DNA from 2 places in the Pseudoduganella sp. genome. Region 2 is predicted to be linked to the other one. Evidence: predicted binding sites of a transcription regulator. Region 2 holds the regulator's gene; the other holds the start of a gene.
What was found. Region 2 encodes HrcA, which represses chaperone genes, less so after heat shock. Its sites were predicted from a motif close to TTAGCACTCNNNNNNNNNGAGTGCTAA; they were not measured.

Region 1 (7,887 bases), on a different contig from region 2:
GTAGTCCCAGCGCGGATAGTCGTCCAGCCGCAGTTGCGCCGTCATGGCGGCCTGCTTTTCCGACAGGGTGGCGCAATGGCCGTCGACGAAGCTGGTCCACTCGTCCAGTGCCGCGCCCTCCAGGCGCTTCACGCTCTGGCCAATGTGGTGCTCGTAGCAGTGGCAGCAAATCAGCTTGATGTCCGCTTCGCCCTCGTTGTTTTCGTTCCATTCGCCTTCGCGTTCGAAGGCCAGCTCGCATTCGGCGCACCAGGCGTCGCGCCACTGCGCATCTTCTTCCGGATAGCCGCAGTACCACTGCTGGACGGGGTTGGCGAGCAGGTGCTTGCAGATATAGGCGAACTGGCTTTCGCCGTGCGTGGGGCAGGTGATGGTGTCGGTTGTCATGCGTGCATGGTACATAAAAAAAGCCCACCGGGTGGTGGGCTTTTTGGCCGTAAGGCGAGGGGATGGATTACATCATGCCGTCCATGCCGCCCATGCCGCCCATGCCACCCATGCCGCCCATGCCGCCGGCTGGCTTGTCTTCTACGACTTCAGCAACCATGCAGTCGGTGGTCAGCATCAGGCCAGCGATGGACGCTGCGTTCTGCAGTGCGGAACGGGTGACCTTGGCTGGGTCCAGCACGCCCATTTCAACCATGTCGCCGTAGGTGCCGTTGGAGGCGTTGTAGCCGTAGTTGCCGGTGCCGGCCAGAACAGCGTTCACCACCACCGAGGCTTCTTCGCCGGCGTTGGTGACGATCATGCGCAGTGGCTCTTCCATTGCGCGCAGCACGATCTTGATGCCGGCGTCCTGGTCGGCGTTGTCGCCTTTCACGTTCAGGACAGCGCGGGCGCGCAGCAGGGCAACGCCGCCGCCTGGCACAATGCCTTCTTCCACAGCTGCGCGGGTGGCGTGCAGTGCGTCTTCAACGCGTGCCTTCTTCTCTTTCATTTCGACTTCGGTGGCTGCGCCAACCTTGATCACGGCAACACCGCCGGCCAGCTTGGCCACGCGCTCTTGCAGCTTCTCACGGTCGTAGTCGGAGGTCGCGGCTTCGATCTGGGTGCGGATCTGTGCCACGCGGCCTTCGATGGCGGAAGCTTCGCCGGCGCCGTCGATGACGATGGTGTTCTCTTTGCCCACTTCGATGCGCTTGGCTTGGCCCAGTTCCGCCAGGGTGGCTTTTTCCAGGGTCAGGCCGACTTCTTCCGCTACCACCTGGCCGCCGGTCAGGATGGCGATGTCTTCCAGCATGGCCTTGCGACGGTCGCCGAAGCCAGGAGCCTTCACTGCGCAGGTCTTCAGGATGCCGCGGATGTTGTTGACCACCAGGGTCGCCAGGGCTTCGCCTTCGATGTCTTCAGCGATGATCAGCAGTGGACGGCCGGCTTTTGCTACTTGCTCCAGTACTGGCAGCAGGTCGCGGATGTTGGAGATCTTCTTGTCGCACAGCAGGACGAATGGGTTCTCCAGGACGGCAACTTGCTTTTCCTGGTTGTTGATGAAGTATGGGGACAGGTAGCCGCGGTCGAACTGCATGCCTTCCACGATGTCCAGCTCGTCGTGCAGGGACTTGCCGTCTTCCACGGTGATCACGCCTTCCTTGCCCACTTTTTCCATCGCTTCAGCGATGCGCTCGCCGATCGAGGCGTCGGAGTTGGCGGAGATCGCGCCAACCTGGGCGATTTCCTTGGAGGTGGTGCATGGCTTGGAGATGGACTTCAGCTGTTCGACGGTGGCAGCCACTGCCTTGTCGATGCCGCGCTTCAGGTCCATTGGGTTCATGCCGGCGGCAACGTATTTCATGCCTTCGCGCACGATCGCCTGGGCCAGCACGGTAGCGGTGGTGGTACCGTCACCGGCGTTGTCGGAGGTCTTGGAAGCAACTTCCTTGACCATCTGCGCGCCCATGTTCATCAGCTTGTCTTTCAGTTCGATCTCTTTGGCGACCGACACACCGTCCTTGGTGACGGTTGGGGCGCCGAAGGAGCGCTCCAGCACAACGTTGCGGCCTTTCGGGCCCAGGGTGACTTTAACGGCGTTGGCGAGGATGTTGACGCCTTCGACCATCTTGGAACGGGCGGAATCGCCGAAAATGACTTCTTTAGCTGCCATGTTTGTTTTCTCCTGAATTCTGTATCGGTGAGGCGGTGATCACTTCTGAACCACGGCCATGATGTCTTCTTCGCGCATTACCAGCAGTTCCTGGCCGTCGACTTTGACGGCTTGGCCGGCGTATTTGCCGAACAGAACGCGGTCGCCCACTTTCACTTCCAGAGCGCGCACGGTGCCGTTGTCAGCAACTTTGCCGTTGCCAACTGCCAGCACTTCACCCTGGTCTGGTTTCTCAGCAGCTGCATCAGGGATGATCAGGCCGGACGCGGTCTTGGTTTCCTGGTCCAGGCGTTTGACGATGACGCGGTCATGCAAAGGGCGAAGGTTCATACAAAACTCCTTTTACTCGGTTTATTGACAGTTGTTAGCACTCTCGGCTAACGAGTGCCAATAATTATAGGGACGACACTTTGGCTTTTCAAGGGAATTTCTTTTGCGAATGCTCAAATCTTGCGCACGATGCAATCGTGGCGGTTAAGCAAGTCCGGCTCAGGGACGGGCGTCGGGTGTGTTGCCGACGAAATGGCGGCGGGCGAACGCCAGCGCCAGGCGCTGCAGCGGGTGGCGGTTGCCGCCCGGGCGCCAGGTGGTGACCATCTTGTCGCGGTAGGCATCGTACTGGAAACCCCACGGCGCAGCCAGCACGGCGCCGCGCCGCAGCAGGATTTTCAGGGCCTGGCTGGCGGCGATGCCGGCGCACAGCTGGCAGCCCATGCTGGTCGAGGGGCCGCGGCGCTGCGCCAGGTCCACGCCTTGCGGCCATACCAGGTAGCTGCGGTGCAGGCCGGCCGGCGCCAGGCCGACCAGGAAGCGCAGCGCTTTTTCCACTTCCGGCAGGTCGCCCCACTGGAAGTAGTCCTCGAAACTCATTTTCCCGGGCAGGAAATTCAGGCAGGAGGCGCCCATGCCAAGCGGCGCCGCCATGGTGGCCGGAATGCCGCGCGCGGCGCAGTGGCCATATACCAGCTGGCGCGCTTCGAAGGCATAGAAGTCCAGGCCGTCCACATACACATCGACGCCTTGCAGGAAGTCGGCCACGTTGCCGGCGTTGACGCCGTCGCCAAACTCGCGGATGTCGACTTCGGGATTGATGTCGCGCGCCATGCGCGCCGCCACCGACACCTTGGGCAGGCCCATGGTGGACATGAAGGCGGCCGCCTGGCGGTTCAGGTTGGGAATGTCGTAGCAATCGAAATCGGCGACGTGGAAGGCGCCGACCCCCAGGCGCGCCAAGGTCAGCAAATGCACGCCGCCCACGCCGCCCATGCCGGCGATGGCGATGCGCTTGCCGCGCAGGGCTTGCTGTTCGTCCGGCGTCACCCAGCCGAGGTTGCGCGAGAACGCTTCCTCGTACTGGAACTGCGGCGGAGCCTGGTCACGACTTGCCATTGGGGAGGTTGAGCATTCTGTTGACGATTCCAATTTCCTCACGCGGCGAGAAGAAATGCGGGTAGAACGAGCGCACGCCGGGCAGATTGCCCTTGCCGCCGTAGCGCTGGATCTGCTCGGTCATATACGCCAGCTCCACGCACATCAGGATGCCTTGCACGCTGACGCGCGGGTTCATCTTGGCCTCGCCCAGCTGCTTGAAGCCGAGCGCGTTGTCGAAGAAGGCGCGGTGGCGCGGCTGCACTTCAATGAACATATGGGTGCATTTGTGCAGGTCGCGCGCGGTGATCACGGCCAGGTGGAACAGGGCGGCCTGGTACTGCTTGCTGGTGCCGGCCATGTCGAAGGCGAACTTGATGATTTCGCAGATGCGGCCGCCTTGCGCGCGCACCGCGTCCAGTTCCGGCTTGAACAGTTCGTCGGCCAGCAGGCCTTCCGGGCAATCGAGGCCCACGCTCAGGGTGCCAACCGCTTCGCCTTTCTGGCTGGCCATCAGCGTGACGCGGTTGGCCACCGGTTTCAGCGCGTGGTTGCCGCTGAAGCCGCGCCAGCTGTACATGCGGTGGATCAGCATGCTGGCCTGGTTGCGCCCGTCGGGCGTGTCGACCATTCTGATTCCGAAGTTCAGCTCCTGCGTGACCTGGTCGGGCAATTGCGCGAGCAGGGGATCGCCTTCGCTCACCGTGTGCGGCGTGGCGGCGTCTTCGGCCGTCTCCGGCGCGATGGTGGATGGGGCGTCTTGGCTGCTTTGCATGGCGAACTCCTCCAACGAGCGCCAGGCGTTGGCCCTTTCCAAACATAGCATGTTGAAAGCCAGGAAGTGCGTCAAACGCGCAGCGCTAAAAAACGATAGTGGCACGGCGGGCTCATGTGGGCAAGCGAATTTCGCTGCACCAATAGACAGGTCCCCGCCGCTGGCGGGGACCTATCGGAAAGGCCTGCTTAGCGGCGGCGCAGGCGCTGCGTGCCCAGCAACATCAGGCCCAGGCCGAGCAGGGCGATGCTGCCTGGCTCCGGAATGGCGTTGCCGTTGAAGTCCAGGATACCGGTCTCGGAGTTGATCGCCACCACCTCGGCGTCGACGCAACCGACGGTATCGCAAATAATGCCTTGCGACGTGTTGTTGAACGCGGTGAAGGCGGCGTTGTAGAACGGACGTGGATCGGTGAAGAAGTCGTAGCCGTCCGGGTTGACGGGATCGTCGTACAGGGTCCAGCCGAAGTTCAGGTTCTGGAACGCGCCGCCCAGCGCATCCAGACCGCCGATGCCGGCGTTCAGGACGTTGGAGCTGGCCAGCTTGTACTGCACGCCGTTCAGGCCGACCACCGGATCCAGCGCCACGGTCGACTGGCCGTAGCTGTTGTCGTTGCCCGGGTCAGCCCACATTTCGAAGCTGAAGTTCGACACCGTGCAATTCACGCCCGGGCCCAGCGGACCGGTACAGGTGAACTGCTGGCTGAACACGGCGTACAGGCCGTAATCGACGTTCACGCGCGAGGTGCCGCCCGGCACCGGTGCGCTGTCCAGCGCGAAGCCGTTGAAGAAGGCATAGCCGTTGGCCTTGTACACATTGGCCGGGTCGCCCACGTCGTGGCGGATACGGGTGGAGGAAAAGCCGTTGATGGCGTCCGCGTTAAAGATCGCGCCCGTGCCGGCGATGGTGGTCGGGTCCACCGTAAAGATCGGGGCCGCGGATGCCTGGGTTGCGCCTAGCAGGGCCAGGGCGCCTGCCAGCAATCCGCAAAGTTGTTTCTTCATGCTCGTTCTCCATTCAGGTTCTGGTTGAGTTCTTGGCTGTGCCAACGTTTGCCAGTCCTGACTAAGCAAGCGCCATGCCAAAAATCAGGGCCCCGAATAAATACAAGCACTTATTATTTACTTACAAATTGATATTTGAGTAACTTTTATATTGCTGTAAAAATTTCCGACGTTTTCCCAATGAAATCAAATACTTGCAGATTGTTTATCGATAATTTCTGCAGGCAACACGAGGCTGAAGCTGACCTGGGTTGGCAAGCATTCCGCAAGGCGCAGTTCGCCGCCATGGGCGCGTGCGATTTCGCGTGCCAGCGCCAGGCCCAGGCCGACGCCGGCCACGCGCCGGTTGTGCGCCTCGTCGGCGCGGTAGAAGCGGTCGAACAGGCGCTCGCGGTGTTCGAAGGCGATGCCGGCCGACTGGTTGGCCACGTCGATCTGCCAGCCATTGGGCGCGCGCCGCGCCTGGATTGCGATCCAGCCGTCCGGCACGCCGTACTTGACGGCATTGCTGACCAGGTTCTGCAGCACCTGGCGCAGCAGGTCGGCGTCGCCGCGGGCCGGCATGTGCGGCGGCAGCTGCAGCTGCAGCGGGCGCTCCGGCGCCATCATGTCCAGGTCGTCGGCCAGTTCGCGCAGCATCGGCACCAGGTCGAGCGGCTGCATCGGGATCTGCAGCTGGCCGGCGTCGGCGCGCGACAGCATCAGCAGCTTGCGCACGATGCTGTCCAGGCGCCGTACCTCGTCCAGCATGTCGGCCAGGGCCTGTTCCAGTTCCGGGTTGTCGGCGGCGCGCTCGAATGCGCGCTCCAGTTCGCCTTGCAGGATGGCGACCGGCGTGCGCAGCTCGTGCGCCGCGTCGCCGGAAAAACGCACCGCCTGCAGGAAGCTGCGCTCCAGCCGGTCCAGCATGTCGTTGAACACGGTCACCAGGCGTTCGAACTCCAGCGCCTCGTCGGCGGCCGAGACGCGCTGCCGCATATCGCTGGCGCGGATGCGTTCCATGACGCCGGTCAGGTGTTCGATCGGGCGCATGGCGCGTCCGGCCAGGTACCAGGCCACCAGGCCGACCAGCAGGCACAGCAGCACCACCGCGCCGCCGAAGCGCACGATGGTGGCTTTCAGCTGCGCTTCCGACAGCGTGGTGTTGACGCCCAGCTGCACCAGCATGTCGCCGCGCCGCGTCTGGCCGATGCGCCACTGGGTGCCGCCGCCGTAATAGGTGCGCAGTGCGCCGTCCGTCGCTTCCGGCACCAGCAGGGAGGCGGGCCAGTTCCGGCTCTGGTACACCAGCTCGCCCTTGTCGTTCACCGCGCGCAGGATGGCGAAATTCTCGCTGCTGCCGAGCGGTGCGAAGCCGCTGAAGCTGGCGTTCAGGTGGGCGTCGATGGCGGGCCAGACCGGGGTGCTGGTGGCGCCGAAGCCGGGCCCGGCCAGGTGCGCCACCATCATCCGGTCCAGGATGCTGCCGCGGCGATGCATGACGGTCCAGGAGGAGGCGACGAACAGCACCGCCACCACGCCGATGGCCAGGCCGGTCGTGATCAGCGCCACGCGCACGCGGAAGGAGCGGATGAAGGGGCGGCTGGCGCGCATCACGTCGGCATTCATGCGCGGCTTAGTTGTCGCCGTCCGGCTTGCGCAGGCGGTAGCCGACGCCGCGCACCGCCTCGATCGCGATGCTGTCGGGCAGGCTGAGTTTCTTGCGCAGGCGCTGGATGCAGACGTCCACCATATTGGTCTGCGGCTCGAAATCGTAGCCCCACACGTGCTCCAGGATCTGGGTGCGGGTGTAGACGCGGCCGGGCGAGCGCATCAGGTATTCCATCAGGTTGAATTCGCGGCTGGTCAGCTCGACTTCGCGCCCGTCGAGTTCGGCCACGCGCGTCAGGCGGTCCAGCTTGAGCGGGCCCACCGCCAGCACATTCTGCCGCTCGCCGCTCACGCGCCGCAAGAGGGCGTGGATGCGGGCGATCAGCTCTTCCACGTAGAACGGCTTGGCCAGGTAGTCGTCGGCGCCCAGGTTCAGGCCCTGCAGGCGGTCGTCCAGCTCGTTGCGCGCGGTCAGCAGGATGACCGGCGTGTCGCGCCCCTCGCGCCGCAAGCCTTTCAGGATGGCCAGGCCGTCGCGCCCCGGCACCATGATGTCGAGCAGGATGATGTCGTACTGGCGTGACAGGGCATAGTCATAGCCGAGGTTGCCATCTTCGCAATGGTCTACCAGGAAGCCTTGTTCGCGCAAACCGCTGCACACGAAACTGGCAATCCGCTGTTCATCTTCGACGAGGAGGGCTTTCATCTTTCCATTTTCCAAAAGTACAAAAGCGCCGTCAATGCGGCGCTCGATTACAGAATTGTAATCAAACTGTGGGGCTTTTTGTCATCTTCCCTTGATGTAATGAAAGAGTAGTAATCCTTTTTCAACAATCGGGAGAGAGACCATGGGCTTCGGCAGCTGGTTCAAGAAAAACGTCGTGAAACCCATCGAAAAGGTGGTCGACAAGGTCGGCGACGCAGTGAAGGATATGGGCGACGACTTCAAAGACATTGGCAGTGCCTTTGAACAAGTCGGCAACGATATGGCGGCGGCCGCCAAGAAAATCGTCGAACTGGGGTACACCAAGAAAAACCTGGGGAACGGC
Region 2 (7,887 bases):
GGTGGTGGTTGAAGGCGCCGAAGGCCATGGCCTCACCCCTTGCTCAGGTAAGCGTGCAGGTCGTGCGCGAACGCATCGAGCTCGGACAGCGTGATGCGGTTGACGCGGTTAAAACCGTTATACGCCAGCACCGCCGGAATCGCCACCACCAGGCCGACGCCGGTCATGATCAGCGCCTCGCCCACCGGGCCGGCCACCTTGTCGATCTGCACCGTGCCGGACGACGACACCGCCGCCAGCGCATGGTAAATGCCCCACACGGTGCCCAGCAGCCCGACAAAGGGCGCGGTGGAGGCGATCGACGCCAGCAGCGTCAGGCCGGTTTCCAGCCGCGTGGTCGAGGCATGAATGGCGTCGCGCAGTACGCGCGTGGCCTGCTCGCTACGCCCCATCTCGGCGGCGATGCTGCCGGTCTTGGCGCGCGCCAGCTGGCCGGCCGCCGCGTGCGCCACGGCCGCGAAAATCCCTTCCTGGTCGCGCGCCGCCATCAGGGCCACGCCATCGGCCACGCTCGGCGCATCCCAGAACGCCTGCACCGCCGGCGCCGCGCGCCGGATGCGCCAGGCGGCCCAGCCCTTCCACAGGATGAAGAACCAGGACGCCAGCGACATCGCCAGCAGCAGGTAAGCCACGCCGTGGCTGATCGCGTCGCCGCGTTCCCAGTAGCTGGCGAAGGTGAAGTGCTCCATCAGCCGTTCAGGCCCAGCACGTCGTACATGTCGTACAGGCCGGTCTTCTTATCGGCCAGGAACTGCGCCGCGCGCAGCGAGCCGTTGGCGTAGTGCTGGCGCGAAGACGACTTGTGGCTGATCTCGATGCGCTCGCCCTCGGTGGCGAACATCACGGTATGGTCGCCGATGATGTCGCCGCCGCGCACGGTGGCAAAGCCGATCTGCGACGGCTCGCGCGGGCCGGTCACGCCTTCGCGCGCGAACACGCCGACCTTCTTCAGGTCGCGCCCCAGCGCGTCGGCGATCACCTCGCCCATTTTCAGCGCGGTGCCGGACGGCGCATCGACCTTGTGGCGGTGGTGCGCCTCGATGATCTCGATGTCGTAGCCGATGTCGAACTGCTTGGCCGCGAACTCCAGCAGCTTCAGGGTCACGTTCACGCCCACGCTCATGTTCGGCGCGAACACGATGGCGGTCTTCTCGGCCGCCTTGGCGATGGCTGCCTTGCCGGCCTCGTCGAACCCGGTGGTGCCGATCACCAGCTTCACGCCATGCTCGGCGCAGTAAGCCAGGTGCTCCAGCGTGCCTTCCGGGCGGGTGAAGTCGATCAGCACGTCGGCGCCGGCCAGGCCGGTGGCCAGGTCGGCCGTCACGGCCACGCCGGCCGGCTGGCCGGTGAAGGCGGCCGCATCCTGGCCCAGGGCCGGCGAGCCGGCGCGGTCCAGGGCGCCGGCCAGGCGCGCGTCGGGCGCCGCCTGCACCGCCTCGATCAGCATATGGCCCATGCGGCCGCTGGCGCCGGCGATGGCGATATTCAATTGCGTCATGCTCTATCCTTTATTGCTTCTGGCCCGATTCCTGGCCACCCGGCAGCGGCGCCTTGCCCGGCGCCGCGTTGTCCTTGGCCGCCTCGGCCTTCTTGAATGCCTTGATCGGGCCGGCGATGCGCGCGATGTATTCCTGCTCGGTCGGCAGGTTGCCGCCTTCGAAGCGCTCGACCTTGTCGTCCTTATCGAAATACACCACCACCGTGCTGGTGGTCAGCTCGCCGTTGCCCTTGGCCAGGCGGAACGGGTAGTCCCAGCGCTGGGCGTGGAAGGGGTCGGCCATCAGCGGGGTGCCGAGCAGGAATTTCACCTGGTCCTTGCCCATGCCGGTTTTGAGCTGGGCCAGCATTTCCTGCGACACGAAGTTGCCCTGCTGGATGTCGGGGCGGTAGGGCGAGAAGAACCACAGGAATTTCTGCACCTGGGTGATGGTGGTGGTCTGGGCGCCCTTGGCCGCCTCGACCGGGGCCACCGGGGCCGGCGCGCTGGCGCAGGCGGCCAGCAAGGCCGCCGCCAGCAGCGGCGTGCTACGTTGCAACAAAGACAGCGGGGTGAGACGCATGGTATGAAACCTCAATTCCGTGAGCAGAAGTGCCTAAAACGCTATATCATAAAGCACTTCCCGCAACTGACGTTAGCAAACATGAGTAACAGCCCTACCGACCTGAAGGCTTCCGGCCTCAAGGCGACCCTGCCACGCCTGAAGATCCTCGATATTTTCCAGAGCAGCCCCGTGCGCCATTTGACGGCGGAAGACGTGTACAAGCTGCTGCTGGCGGAGAATATGGATGTCGGCCTGGCCACCGTGTACCGCGTGCTGACCCAGTTCGAGCAGGCCGGCCTGCTCAACCGCAACCATTTCGAGAGCGGCAAGGCGATTTTCGAGCTGAACGAAGGGTCGCACCACGACCACCTGGTGTGCCTCGACTGCGGCCGCGTGGAAGAATTCGTCGACGAAGAGATTGAAAAGCGCCAGCAGCGCATCGCCGCCGAGCGCGGCTTCAAGATCGCCGAGCACGCGCTGGCGATTTACGGCAGCTGCATCAAAGACCAGTGCCCGCATAAGCATTAAAAAATGGGGAAAAAAAATGGGGACGTACCCCATTTAATTGGCAACTTTTCCCCGCAGGGAAAAAGTTGCCAATTAAATGGGGTACGTCCCCATTTTTTTCCATTTTTTTGTTACTGGTTGCTCAGGGCATTCGACAGCAGGCGCGAGGTAATGTCCACGATCGGGATTACGCGCTCGTATGCCATGCGGGTCGGGCCGATCACGCCCAGGGTGCCGACGATCTTGCCGTTTGCCTCGTAGGGCGCGGTCACCACGCTCATTTCATCCATCGGCACCAGCTGCGATTCGCCGCCGATGAAAATCTGCACGCCGGAGGCCTTGGAGGAGACGTCGAGCAGCTGCATCAAGCCGGTTTTCTGCTCGAACAGGTCGAACATGGCGCGCAGCGAGGACATGTTCGAGGACAGGTCGCTCACCGACAGCAGGTTGCGCTCGCCGGCAATCACCATGTCTTCGGCCGATTCGGCCATCGCCTCGCTGCCGGCCTCCACCGCCGCCTGCATCAGGCGCCCCATGTCGTCGCGCAGCTGGCGCAGCTCGCCTTGCAGGCGGCCGCGCACGTCGTCGAACGACAGGCCGGAGTAGTGCTGGTTGATGAAATTGGCCGACTGCTGCAGCTGGGCCGGCGTGTAATCGACGTCGGTCAGCAGGATGCGGTTCTGCACATCGCCCGAGGGCGCGACGATCACCAGCAGCACGCGCTTTTCGCCCAGGCGCAGGAATTCGATTTGCTGGAACACCGACTCGTGGCGCGGCGCCAGCACCACGCCGGCGAACTGGGTCAGCGAGGACAGCATCTGGGCCGCGTTGGCGATCAGCTTCTGCGGCTGCGGCGAGGCGGCGCGCAGGCCGGCCTGCACCGCGCTTTCGTCGATATGCTGCACCGTGAGCAGGGTGTCGACGAAGATGCGGTAGCCGCGCGGGGTCGGGATGCGGCCGGCCGAGGTGTGCGGGCTGGCGACATAGCCCTGCTCCTCCAGGTCCGCCATCACGTTGCGGATGGTGGCCGGCGACAGCTCCAGGCCGGACAGCTTGGACAGCGCGCGCGAGCCGACCGGCTGGCCGTCGGCGATATAGCGCTCGACCAGGGCTTTGAGCAGGGTTTGGGCACGGGTATCGAGATGCATACGTCTATTCTGCCAACTGTTGTTCCAGCCACGCAAGCAGTTCGTCGAGCGTGGCGCAAATCGCGTCCGGCTGCGGCGCGCCCGGCGGCAGGGCCGCGCCGTGCCGGTTCATCCACACCGCGCGCAGGCCGGCGCCCTGCGCCCCCGCCACATCCAGCGCCAGGTCGTCGCCGACGTAGACCGCGTCGTGCGGCGCCACGCCCAGCGCCTGGCAGGCGGCGCGGAAAATGCCGGGGTCCGGCTTGGCGGCGCCGAAATGGGCGGCCGCCAGCGATACCTCAAAATGGTGGGCCAGGCCGATAACTTCAAGGTCGGCATTGCCATTGCTGATGGTGCCCAGCTGCACATGCTGGCGCAGCTTGAGCAGGCCCGGCAGCACGTCGTCGTACGGCGTGACGGCATTGCGCGCGGCGAAAAAGTGCGCCATGGCGCCGTCGACGTGGCCGGCCGCCTCGCCCGCCGCGGCGAAGGCCGCCTGCAGGCTGGCGCGGCGCAGCTTGCCCAGGTCGATCAGCAGTTCGGGCTGGGCCGCCGCCAGTTCGGCGCGGTGCGCGCGCAGGGCCTCGATCGACCAGGCCGCCGCCACTTTGGGCGCATGCGCGGCGAGCCAGGCGTGCAGGGTCACTTCCGCCTCGGCAATGACGGGCGCGATCGGCCACAGGGTATCGTCCAGGTCAAACAGGATGGCTTTGGGCTTCATGGCGGCCATTGTACCAAGCCCGGTTGCACCCTGTTACAAGGGAAATGCGGGCCGGATCGGCTAAAGACGGGGCAAATGCACTAAAATAGGCGCCGATTTGAACGGCGCCGACGCGCGAAACCGACTGGAGAACGTGGAATGAAGAGTAAGTATCTGCCTGCCGCCGCAGCCCTGCTGTGCGCCGCCGGCCTGGCCGCCTGTGGCGGCAGCGGCAACGGCAGCATGCGCCTGGATGTCCAGGTACTGGGCCTGGACCGCACCGGCCTGGTGCTGCTGAACAATGGCGGCGACGAGCTGGTCGTGACCGGCACCGGCATCGCCAGCTTCAAGACCCTGCTGCCGCCGGATGCGCCCTTCAACGTCTCGATCAAGAAGGCGCCGGACGGCGTGGATTGCAAGATTGCCAACAATACCGGCAAGATCAACTACTACTCTTACCAGCAAACCGTGGTCACCTGCACCGCCGTGCCACAAGTGCTGGGCGGCAAAGCGATCAACCTGAAAGGTGACGGCCTGGTGCTGGCCAATGGCGCGCTGACGGTGGGCGTCCTGGCCAACAAGACCAATCCGGGCGCCGACGTGAACTGGACCTTCCCCACCAAGATTGGCAACGGCGCCCCGTATGGCGTGACCGTGCTGTCGCAGCCGGCCGGCCAGAGCTGCAGCGTCACCAACGGCACTGGCACCATTCCGCTGAACTTAGACGTCGACACTGTGATCGTTACCTGCCAATAAATTAGGATTCCCGATGAAAGCAAAACTTTTTGGCGCCGCCCTGCTGGCGCTTGCCGTGGCCGGCTGTGGTGGCAAGGCCAGCTTCACGATCAGCGGCACCATTTACGGCCTGGCCAATGAAGGCCTGGTGCTGCAAAACAATGGCGGCGATCCGCTCAAGGTCGCGTCCGGCGCCACCACCTTCAGCTTCCCCAACAGCATTTCCTACGGCACCATGTACAACGTGACGGTGAAGGAAAACCCGCAGCACATGACGTGCAGTCCGGCGGGCAGCACCGGCCAGGGCTCGGCCGGCCATACCACCAGCATCAACGTGGTCATCAACTGCACCCAGAACAGCTATACCCTGGGCGGCACGGTGGAAGGCCTGACCGGTACCGGCCTGACCGTGATCAATGGCAGCTTCGGCAACCAGGTCACCATCACCCCCTTGGCCACGGTCTTCAACATGGGCAAGATTCCGGTCGGCCAAGCGTACGGCCTGGCCATCCTCACGCAGCCGAAGGACCAGGTCTGCACGCTGGTCGATGGCAGCGGCGTGATGGGTGACGACGACCGCCTGAACGTCAAGATCGTCTGCAAGTGATATAAGGTGGAGGAATAACTGGGATTCCAAAAATAAATTGGAACAATATGCCGCGACGCAGCATACTAAACCCGTCTCCTCCACTTCTTAACAAGAAATGGATTTAACCCGCTCCCTGAGCGGGTTTTTTTTTGCCTTAGACCGGCAGGTTGGCCAGGGCGACGTAGGCTTCGACCGGGACGGTTTCCGGGCGGTCGCCCGGGTTGATGCCGGCCGCTTCCAGCTGTTCCGGGGTGAACATGCCGGCCACGCAGTTGCGGATCACCTTGCGCCGCTGCGAGAACGCTTTCTGCACCACCGCTTCCAGGCGCGCCGGGTCGCAGGCCAGCGGCTGCTCGATCGGCACCATGCGCACGATGGCCGAGTCGACTTTGGGCGGCGGGTCGAACGCTTCCGGCGGCACGATGAACAGCAGCTCCATGCGGTAGCGCCATTGCAGCATCACCGACAGGCGGCTGTAGGCCTTGGTGCCGGGTTCGGCCACCATGCGCTCCACCACTTCCTTTTGCAGCATGAAGACCTGGTCCTGCACCTGCGGCGCGAATTCGGCCAGGTGGAACAGCAGGGGCGAGGAAATGTTGTACGGCAGGTTGCCGACCACGCGCAGCTTCCTGCCCGCCGGCACCGGGATGTAGCCGAAGTCGAACTTGAGGGCGTCGCCGGCGTGGATGGTGAGCTTGGCGCGCGGGTAGCGCTGCTCCAGGCGCGCCACCAGGTCGCGGTCCAGTTCCACCACGTGCATATGGGGCAGCGATTTGAGCAGCAGGTCGGTCATGGCCGCCAGGCCGGGGCCGATTTCCACCATGGTGTCGTCGGGGCGCGGGTCGATGGCGTCGATGATGTTGCCCAGCACGGTGTCGTCGTGCAGGAAGTTCTGGCCGAAGCGTTTGCGGGCGATGTGTTTCATGTTCTGTCTTTCTTAGGGGCGGCGGGCCTGCACCATGTGCAGGGCGGCTTCCAGCGCGGCCTGCATGCTGGCGCAGTCGGCGTGGCCGAGGCCTTGCGCCGCCAGGTCGAGCGCGGTGCCGTGGTCGACCGAGGTGCGGATCAGCGGCAGGCCGAGGGTGATGTTGACGCCGTGGCCGAAGGTGGCGTATTTCAGCACCGGCAGGCCCTGGTCGTGGTACATGGCCAGCACGCAGTCGGCGTCCTGCAGGTATTTGGGCTGGAACAGGGTATCGGCCGGGTACGGGCCGCGGGCGTCGATGCCGCGCGCCCGGGCCGCTACCAGGGCGGGGGTGATGGTGTCGATTTCTTCGCGGCCCAGGTAGCCGTTTTCGCCGGCGTGCGGGTTGAGGCCGGCCACCAGGATGCGCGGCGCGGCGATGCCGAACTTGCGGCGCAGGTCGGCGTCGAGGATGTCCAGGGTCTGCCCCAGGCTGTCGATGGTCAACGCGGCGCTGACGTCTTTCAGCGGCAGGTGGGTGGTGGCCAGGGCGACGCGCAGCGGCGGCGGCGGCGCTGCGCCGGCGCTGCCGTGCGGCTGGCCGGCCAGCATCATGACCACGCGCGGCGTACCGGTCTGCTCGGCGAAGTATTCGGTGTGGCCGGTGAAGGCGACGCCGGCGTCGTTGATGGTGGATTTCTGCACCGGCGCGGTGGCGACGGCGTCGAACCAGCCGGCGCGCACGCCTTCGATGGCGGCGTCCAGGGTGGCCAGCACGTAGCGGCCGTTTTCCTTGTCCAGCACGCCCGGCCGCACGTGGGCGCCGAGCGGGATGTCGAGCGCGCACAGACGGTCGGCGCCGAAGTGCGGCAGGCCGGCATTGCGCGCCGCCATGGTGCTGACGGCGCTGATGCGGATCTCGGGATCGATATCGGCGGCCGTCATGGCCAGGAAGGCGGCGTCGCCCACCAGCACGGCGTCGACCTGCTGCCGCAGGGCCCAGGCGGCGCGGATGGCGATCTCGGGCCCGATGCCGGCCGGTTCGCCGGTGGTGATGGCGACGCGCGGTCGGCTCATGCTGTCTCCTCCTGGTTTACTTCAGCGATTCGTCGCGGAACTCGACGTAGGCGCGGTCGCGCACCTGGCGCTGCCAGTCCTCGATCGCCTCCACCAGCTTGCGCTCGCGCAGGGCGTTGCGGGCGGCGGCGCGCTGCTTCTCTTTCGAGACGTCGTCGGCCTTGCGCTCGAGCACTTCGATCAGGTGGTAGCCGAAGGCGGTTTCC

Region 1: the regulator HrcA is predicted to act here: its motif matches at 2,466-2,492, upstream of groES (co-chaperone GroES).

The regions. Positions count from the first base shown of each region.
Region 1 is NZ_JAYSCO010000027.1:13,370-21,256, reverse strand. Features, by position in the region: gene ACE3TQ_RS14250 (DUF6882 domain-containing protein) at 1-387, opposite strand, end outside; gene groL (chaperonin GroEL) at 455-2,101, opposite strand; gene groES (co-chaperone GroES) at 2,141-2,431, opposite strand; gene ACE3TQ_RS14235 (ThiF family adenylyltransferase) at 2,591-3,490, opposite strand; gene ACE3TQ_RS14230 (N-acetyltransferase) at 3,477-4,244, opposite strand; gene pepA (flocculation-associated PEP-CTERM protein PepA) at 4,433-5,248, opposite strand; gene ACE3TQ_RS14220 (sensor histidine kinase) at 5,435-6,856, opposite strand; gene ACE3TQ_RS14215 (response regulator transcription factor) at 6,864-7,544, opposite strand; gene ACE3TQ_RS14210 (hypothetical protein) at 7,687-7,887, shown strand, end outside.
Region 2 is NZ_JAYSCO010000002.1:158,113-165,999, forward strand. Features, by position in the region: gene ACE3TQ_RS01705 (ExbD/TolR family protein) at 1-28, opposite strand, end outside; gene ACE3TQ_RS01710 (MotA/TolQ/ExbB proton channel family protein) at 33-689, opposite strand; gene dapB (4-hydroxy-tetrahydrodipicolinate reductase) at 689-1,498, opposite strand; gene ACE3TQ_RS01720 (outer membrane protein assembly factor BamE) at 1,509-2,060, opposite strand; gene fur (ferric iron uptake transcriptional regulator) at 2,142-2,570, shown strand; gene hrcA (heat-inducible transcriptional repressor HrcA) at 2,681-3,697, opposite strand; gene ACE3TQ_RS01735 (HAD family hydrolase) at 3,702-4,406, opposite strand; gene ACE3TQ_RS01740 (hypothetical protein) at 4,536-5,132, shown strand; gene ACE3TQ_RS01745 (hypothetical protein) at 5,146-5,718, shown strand; gene rsmA (16S rRNA (adenine(1518)-N(6)/adenine(1519)-N(6))-dimethyltransferase RsmA) at 5,855-6,625, opposite strand; gene pdxA (4-hydroxythreonine-4-phosphate dehydrogenase PdxA) at 6,638-7,681, opposite strand; gene ACE3TQ_RS01760 (peptidylprolyl isomerase) at 7,698-7,887, opposite strand, start outside.